3 regions of the Streptomyces sp. NPDC057280 genome follow, and region 1 is predicted to be linked to each of the others. Evidence: riboswitches for the same ligand, from Rfam matches in the RefSeq annotation. Region 1 holds a riboswitch; each other region holds the start of a gene.
What was found. Region 1 has a riboswitch for cobalamin ahead of metE (5-methyltetrahydropteroyltriglutamate--homocysteine S-methyltransferase). Riboswitches for the same ligand answer to the same signal wherever they lie in the genome.
Positions count from the first base shown of each region.

Region 2: linked by a shared signal. The riboswitch ahead of ACFUO4_RS14530 (prenyltransferase/squalene oxidase repeat-containing protein) and the one ahead of metE (5-methyltetrahydropteroyltriglutamate--homocysteine S-methyltransferase) in region 1 are both predicted to bind cobalamin.
Region 3: linked by a shared signal. The riboswitch ahead of ACFUO4_RS17990 (cobalamin biosynthesis protein) and the one ahead of metE (5-methyltetrahydropteroyltriglutamate--homocysteine S-methyltransferase) in region 1 are both predicted to bind cobalamin.

Region 1 covers NZ_JBHUYR010000002.1:998,730-1,000,982, forward strand. The annotation lists gene metE (5-methyltetrahydropteroyltriglutamate--homocysteine S-methyltransferase) at 1-948, opposite strand, end outside; cobalamin riboswitch at 1,099-1,322, opposite strand; gene ACFUO4_RS15065 (3-hydroxybutyryl-CoA dehydrogenase) at 1,519-2,253, opposite strand, start outside.
Region 2 covers NZ_JBHUYR010000002.1:887,801-890,053, forward strand. The annotation lists gene ACFUO4_RS14530 (prenyltransferase/squalene oxidase repeat-containing protein) at 1-1,153, opposite strand, end outside; cobalamin riboswitch at 1,266-1,401, opposite strand; gene ACFUO4_RS14535 (phosphotransferase) at 1,463-2,107, shown strand; gene ACFUO4_RS14540 (nuclear transport factor 2 family protein) at 2,088-2,253, opposite strand, start outside.
Region 3 covers NZ_JBHUYR010000002.1:1,639,198-1,641,450, reverse strand. The annotation lists gene ACFUO4_RS17995 (DUF397 domain-containing protein) at 246-485, opposite strand; cobalamin riboswitch at 758-899, shown strand; gene ACFUO4_RS17990 (cobalamin biosynthesis protein) at 1,012-1,953, shown strand; gene ACFUO4_RS17985 (cobyric acid synthase) at 1,950-2,253, shown strand, end outside.

The sequences.
Region 1 (2,253 bases):
CAGCGACTTCTCCAGGTCGTTGACCCAGATGTTGCGGCCGTTGACGACACCGGCGACCAGACGCTTGCCCGGCAATCCGCCGACCGATGCCAGGTCGTCGAGGTTGGCGGCGCCGGCCTCGGTGAAGTCCAGGGCCAGACCTTCCACCGGGGCCTGGGCGAGGACGGGCAGGGCCTCGCCGAGCCGGTCGAAGTAGGAGGCGACCAGCAGCTTCGGCCGGTCGGTGAGCGCGCCGAGATCCCGGTAGGCGCGGGCGGCGGCGTTCAGCTCGGCCCGGGTGCGGTCCTGGACCAGGGCGGGCTCGTCGAGCTGCACCCACTCGGCGCCGGCCGCCCGCAGGTCGGCGAGGACCTCGGCGTACACCGGCAGCAGCCGGTCGAGGAGGGTGAGCGGCTCGAAGTCGGCGGGGACGCCGGGCGCGGGCTTGGCCAGCAGGAGGTAGGTGATCGGGCCGACCACGACGGGCCGGGCCGTCAGGTCCAGTGCCAGGGCTTCCTTCAGCTCGGCGACCTGCTTGGTCGTGTCGGCGGCGAACACGGTGTCCGGGCCGAGTTCGGGGACCAGGTAGTGGTAGTTGGTGTCGAACCACTTGGTCATCTCCAGCGGCGCGACGTCCTGGGTGCCGCGGGCCATCGCGAAGTAGCCGTCCAGGGCGTCGGTGTCGACGGCGTCCCGGTGCCGCTTGGGGATCGCGCCGACCATGACGGTGGTGTCCAGGACGTGGTCGTAGTACGAGAAGTCACCGGTCGGAACCTCGTGGATGCCTGCCTCGGCGAGCTGGCGCCAGTTCGTACGGCGCAGCTCGGCGGCGGTGTCCTGGAGCGTGGCGGCACTGACGCGGCCCTTCCAGTAGCCCTCGATGGCCTTCTTCAGTTCCCGGCTCTGTCCCTGGCGGGGGTAGCCGTACACGGTGGCCCGTGCTGCCGCGGCTGCGGACTTCGGTGTCACGGAGATCTCCTTCGCGAGATGATTCCCTGAAATCCCGGCGACGGGACGCGAGCGCGAAGGGGTGACGGACCGGACGGAAACGCCTCGTCGGCCGTCCGCCCGCTCTGTACGCCGACCCGCCCACGAGGTCACCGGGATATCCACGCACGAGTTCGTACGCGGGCAACGGGCAGGTCTTCGGACTCACGGGCACGTCTCTGTCGTACGAGACACCTACTGGCCGTCGCTTCCCAGACCCCGTATCTCGGGTCCAGTGCGTATGACGGCGGTCGTTCCCGCTCACCGCTGCGGGGCAGTCCCGGATTCCCACCGGGTTCCCTCTTACGACGCATCCCGCCTGGCGGACGGGGCGAACCAGCTGCACCGGCCAGCCTAAAGGGCTGGCCAGGAGTCCGGAGGGTCGCGTCCACCATTCGGATGGTGAGCTGGTACACGCGGATCACAGGTGTGAAGCGGGCCGAGGGCGGGAAACGCCGCACACGCGTCACCCGCCCTTTCCCCTGTCAGCGCCTGCCGGACCCTCACCCGGCGGCGCGGTCCGGGCCCCTCAGCCCGGGTTCGCCAGGATGCTCAGTCCTGGGCGTAGGTGTGGAACCCCCGGCCGGTTTTACGGCCCAGCAGCCCCGCCTCGACCATCCGCTGGAGCAGCGGCGGAGGGGCGTAGAGGGGTTCCTTGAACTCGTCGTAGAGCGATTCGGCGATCGAGGCGACGGTGTCGAGGCCGATCAGGTCCGCCAGCTTCAGCGGGCCCATGGGGTGGGCGCAGCCCAGTTCCATCCCGGTGTCGATGTCAGCGGCGGTGGCGAAGCCGGACTCGGCCATCCGGACGGCGGACAGCAGGTAGGGGACGAGGAGGGCGTTGACGACGAACCCCGCCCGGTCCCGGGAGTGGATGACCGTCTTGCCCAGGGTTTCGGTGGCGAAGCGCTCGACGGCGGCCACGGTCTCGGGGGCCGTGTGCAGGGAGGTCACGACCTCGACGAGCGGCAGGACCGGGACGGGGTTGAAGAAGTGCAGGCCCATGACCCGGTCGGCGCGGCCGGTGGCCATGCCGAGCCGCATGATCGGCAGGGAGGAGGTGTTGGTGGCCAGGATTGCGTCCGGGTCCTCGACGATCTTGTCGAGGGCGGCGAAGATCTCCGTCTTCGCGTCGGCGTTCTCGATGATGGCCTCGATCACGAGCTGCCGGTCGGCCAGGTCGTCGAGCTCGCCGGTGAACACAATGCGCGCCAGGGCGCCCTGAGCGGCTGCGGGCTCCAGTTTGCCCCGTCGGACGGCGCGATCGAGGGAGGAGGCCACCCGGTT
Region 2 (2,253 bases), 110 kb from region 1:
CGTTCTGATCGGACGCCTTGACGTCCTCGGCGGAGGCCGTGGGGGGCTCCGCATTGATGGCCCTCGGGGTCGGGCCGGTCGCGTTCAGAAGGGTGACCAGGTCCTTGCCGCCGAAGCTGTGGACGTCACCCCGGCCGGCCTTGGTGGCGAAGATCAGCTGGGCGTAGGCCGCCGGGCCGCTCTGCTCGGCCCACTTCACGGCGTTGGCCTCCAGCCAGCGCAGGGACGCGGCGGCCTGGTCGTTGTAGCCCGCCGAGGCGAGGGCGACGACCGCGTCGGCCGTGTTGCCGTAGTCGGGCTGGTCCTCGGAGCCGGGCAGCGCCGACTTGAGGTAGCCGTCCTTCTTGAGGGTCTTGGCGAGCCAGGCGGCGCCGTTGTCGGCGGCCACGTCGGCCAGGCCGTCGTCCTGCTTCCCCCGGCAACCCACGGAGGTGTCGGCGTCCTCCTGGGGCCCGGCCGCCAGCACCTCGCCGTAGCCTCCGAGCACCGCCGCGACGGTCGCGTCCGCGTTGGCCGTCAACTTGCCCTTCTTGTCCGGCTGGTAGGCGAAGGCGCCCGCGTCCTTGCTGTCGCACGGGAGGCTGAGCTGCCACAGCGCGTCGAGCGGGGACTTGCCCTCCTTGCGCAGGTTGGGGACCGTCACGCCGGCCTGCGCGAGGGCGCCGACCACGAGGGAGGTGGAGTTCGCGTCGGTGGCCGAGCCCGCGGAGTAGCCCCAGCCGCCGTCCTTGTTCTGCACGGACTTCAACCAGGTGACGGCCTTCTTGACCTGGGTGTCATAGCTCTCGGTGAGTGTGGTGAGCGCCTGGACCGCGACCGCCGTCATGTTCGTGTCGACCATGACCTTGGCGTCGCACGGCTTGTTGGTGTCCGCGCGGAAGGCGGGGAAGGCGCCGCTCGCACACTGCTGTCCCGCCAGCCAGGCCACCGCCGTGTCGGCGGGGTCGACGCTCACCTCGTTCTGCGCCATCAGCGCCAGCGACTGCCGCCACACCCCGTCGTACGTCGGATCACCCGTCCCGTACAACCCGTCCGGTATCACCACCGAGGGCGACGGCGAAGGCGAGGTGGACGGATCGGCGGCCACGGCCGGTGTGGCCGTGCCGATCACGGCGGTGGCGGCCAGGACCGCGGCGCTGCGGCGGACGTTCATGATCGGCGGATGCCTCTCCCTGCAAGGGAGCCGGGCGCACGGGAAACCCCCGGGCGGCTCGGCCCCGTAGACCTCGACGGTGCCGTGCACCGGCCGGATGCCGGTGCGCGTGAGCCGGTCAACTGCTCCGCGCGGGGCGATCCGGCTCGCCGCCCGGACGGGACGGCTCACGGTTGCGGGTCAGCGCCGGAATTGCACCGGCTTCCCCCCGTACGGGTGTGATGACGACGCGGCCACTCTACCCGGCCGTAAACAACCGGCTGAGGGGCTCCTGTGAGGGGCTCCGGGGCGGGGGATAAGTTCGGCCGCATGGAGATCACGGGGAGACTCATCGGCTCGGGGCGGGCGTCCGACGTGTACGAGGTCGACGAGGACTGGGTACTGCGGCGGGACCGGGAGGGGTATGCGGACGCCCTCGCGGAAGCGGCCGTCATGGAACATCTGCGCCGGCACGGCTACCCCGTACCCGAGGTCCGACTGGACGCCTCCTCGCGCAGCGACCTCGTGATGCGGCGGCTGCACGGGCCGACCATGCTGGCCGCCTTCGCCGCCGGCCGGATCGACGCCCGGGAGGCGGGGGCGGTGCTGGCCCGGTTGCTGCGGCAACTGCACGCCGTTCCGGGACGGATCGTCCACCTCGACCTCCACCCCGACAACGTGATGCTCACCGACGACGGGCCCTACGTCATCGACTGGGCCAACGCCGAGGAAGGCGACCCCGGCCTCGACTGGGGCATGTCCGTGGTCATCCTCGCCCAGGTCGCCGTCGGCGAGGAGGCGATCGCCGAGCCCGCCCGCGCGATGCTGGCCGCGCTGCTCGCCGACCCGTCCGAGCTCACGGAGGAGGGGCTGGCGGAGGCCCTCAGGCGACGGGCGGTCAATCCGACGATGAGCCGGAGCGAGACCGAACTGCTCGGTGCCGCCGCGGACTTGATCAGGACGTTCCTGCCCTGACCACCGGCGTCGGCCCCCCGAACGGCAGCCTCAGCCGTCGCGCCGCCAGCAGCCACGTACCCTCCGCCGACCTGCGGAACTCGTCCTCGTACTGACCCACCTGCACCGGCGGCCCCGGCGGGACCGGGCCCTGGCCGTCGCCCTCG
Region 3 (2,253 bases), 640 kb from region 1:
GCCGCGGCCAGCACCAACGTCACGCCCGCCCAGACGACCGCTCGCGCATCGCGCCCCGGAACCAGCAGCGCGATCGCGGCCCCGCCTGCCACCGCGAGCACTCCGGATCCCACGCAGACCACGACCGCCACGGCGATCTCAAGTCTCGTCGTGCCGCTCGTGGTCCGCCGGATCCGTGGTGACGAGACATCCCTCGTCCGCCCGCCGCGCATCTGCCCACCCCTCCCGTCACGCAGGACGGACCGTCACCGGCCGTCCCGCTCCGGGGACACAAGCCGCCCCAGGAAGGTCCCCCAGGCATTACGACCGAAGGTCAGCCCGGGCCCCTGGCGCCACTTCGAATCACGGACTCGTACGGTTTCCTCGTCCACCGCCAGCTCCAGGCAGTCCTCGCTGGGAACGGTGGAGTAGCTGCTCTTGTGCCATCGCAGCTGCGCCTGCTCATGCAGCTGTGCCTGCCGCTCGGACGGATGCCCGTCGATCACGCCGACCTCCCCCTACCGAGTGTCAGCACCTCGACGCGACCCGTCTCTCGCAGCAGCGTATCGCTCCGCCCTGGGGCCGCGAAGGTAGCTCGTGGTCACCGACCCGAAACAGCCGGTTCTGCCCTGTTCGTTCGTACTGCCCGCCGGTTCCCTGTGCGACTCTCTCAGGTCTCTTTCCCCTTCGGGACGGCGTGGACGCGTCATGGCCGCCGCCATCCCGCTCTGTGGGCCTCAGCACACTCTCCCTTCGCAGGTCAACAGCGAGTTGACGGCTCTTCCGGGCCCGTGGTGGACTGCCGGGGCCAAGTACGGCGGCCAGGGAGGAAGTCCGGTGTGAATCCGGCGCGGTCCCGCCACTGTCACCGGGGTAGGTAGCCCCGGGAGCCAGGAACTCCCACCGCCGGTCTCGTCGAACCAGGGCGTGGACACCCTGAGTGAGGACATGTCGCCATGCTCGCCTGCCGTTTGAGGTACAGCACCCGGACAGCCACGAGGTCGCTGCCCGACCCCACGGCCGGCTGAGCCGATGCGTGCCGATCGCGTCTTCGCGTACGGCGCCGCCGCCGGGCTCGTCGGGGATCTGCTGCTCGGTGATCCGCGCCGGGGGCATCCGGTCGCCGCGTTCGGGCGGGCCGCCGGTGCCGTGGAGCGGGTGCTGTGGCGGGACCACCGGGGATGGGGCGTGCTGCACACCGCCGTGTGTGCCGGGGGTGCCGTGGCGCTGGGTGCCGTGGCCGAGAGAGTCGTACGTCCTTCCCGTACCGCTTCCGTCGTACTGACCGGCGCCGCCACCTGGGCCGTCGTCGGGGGGACCTCGCTCGCGCGGGAGGCGCGGGGTGTCGGGCGGGCCCTGGAGGCGGGTGATGTCGAGGGCGCTCGCGCCCGGCTGCCGCATCTGTGCGGGCGCGATCCGCAGGCCCTCGACGCCGACGGGATCGCCCGGGCCGTCGTCGAGTCCGTCGCCGAGAACACCTCCGATGCCGTGGTCGGTGCGCTGGTGTGGGGGGCGCTCGCCGGCGTGCCGGGGCTGCTCGGGTTCCGGGCCGTCAACACCCTCGACGCCATGGTCGGGCACAAGTCCGAGCGGTACCGGCGGTACGGCTGGGCCTCCGCCCGGCTCGACGACCTCGCCGGATGGCCGGGGGCACGGCTCACCGCCGTACTCACGACGGTGAGCGGTGGTGATCCGCGGGGTGCGCTGCGCGCCTGGCGGGCGGATGCCGGCAAGCACCCGAGTCCCAACGCCGGGCCCGTCGAGGCCTCGTTCGCGGGGGCGCTCGGGGTGCGGCTCGGGGGGACCCTGTCGTACGGCGGGCGGGTCGAGCACCGGCCCGTCCTCAACCGGGCCGGGCGGGCCGTGGACACACAGGACATCGAGCGCGCCGTACGGCTGTCCCGGCGCGTCGGGCTGCTCGCGCTCGGCGTCTCGGTCGCCGCGCGGGCTCTGCGGAAAGGGCGTGCCTCATGAGCGGGGGCGGGCTGCTCGTCGCCGGGACCACCTCCGACGCCGGCAAGAGTGTCGTCACCGCCGGGATCTGCCGGTGGCTGGTGCGGCAGGGGGTCAAGGTCGCGCCGTTCAAGGCGCAGAACATGTCCCTCAATTCGTTCGTGACGCGGGAGGGCGCGGAGATCGGGCGGGCGCAGGCCATGCAGGCCCAGGCCTGTCGGGTCGAGCCGACCGCGCTGATGAATCCCGTGCTGCTCAAGCCCGGTGGGGAGCAGAGCAGCCAGGTCGTGCTGATGGGCAAGCCCGTCGGTGAGATGAGCG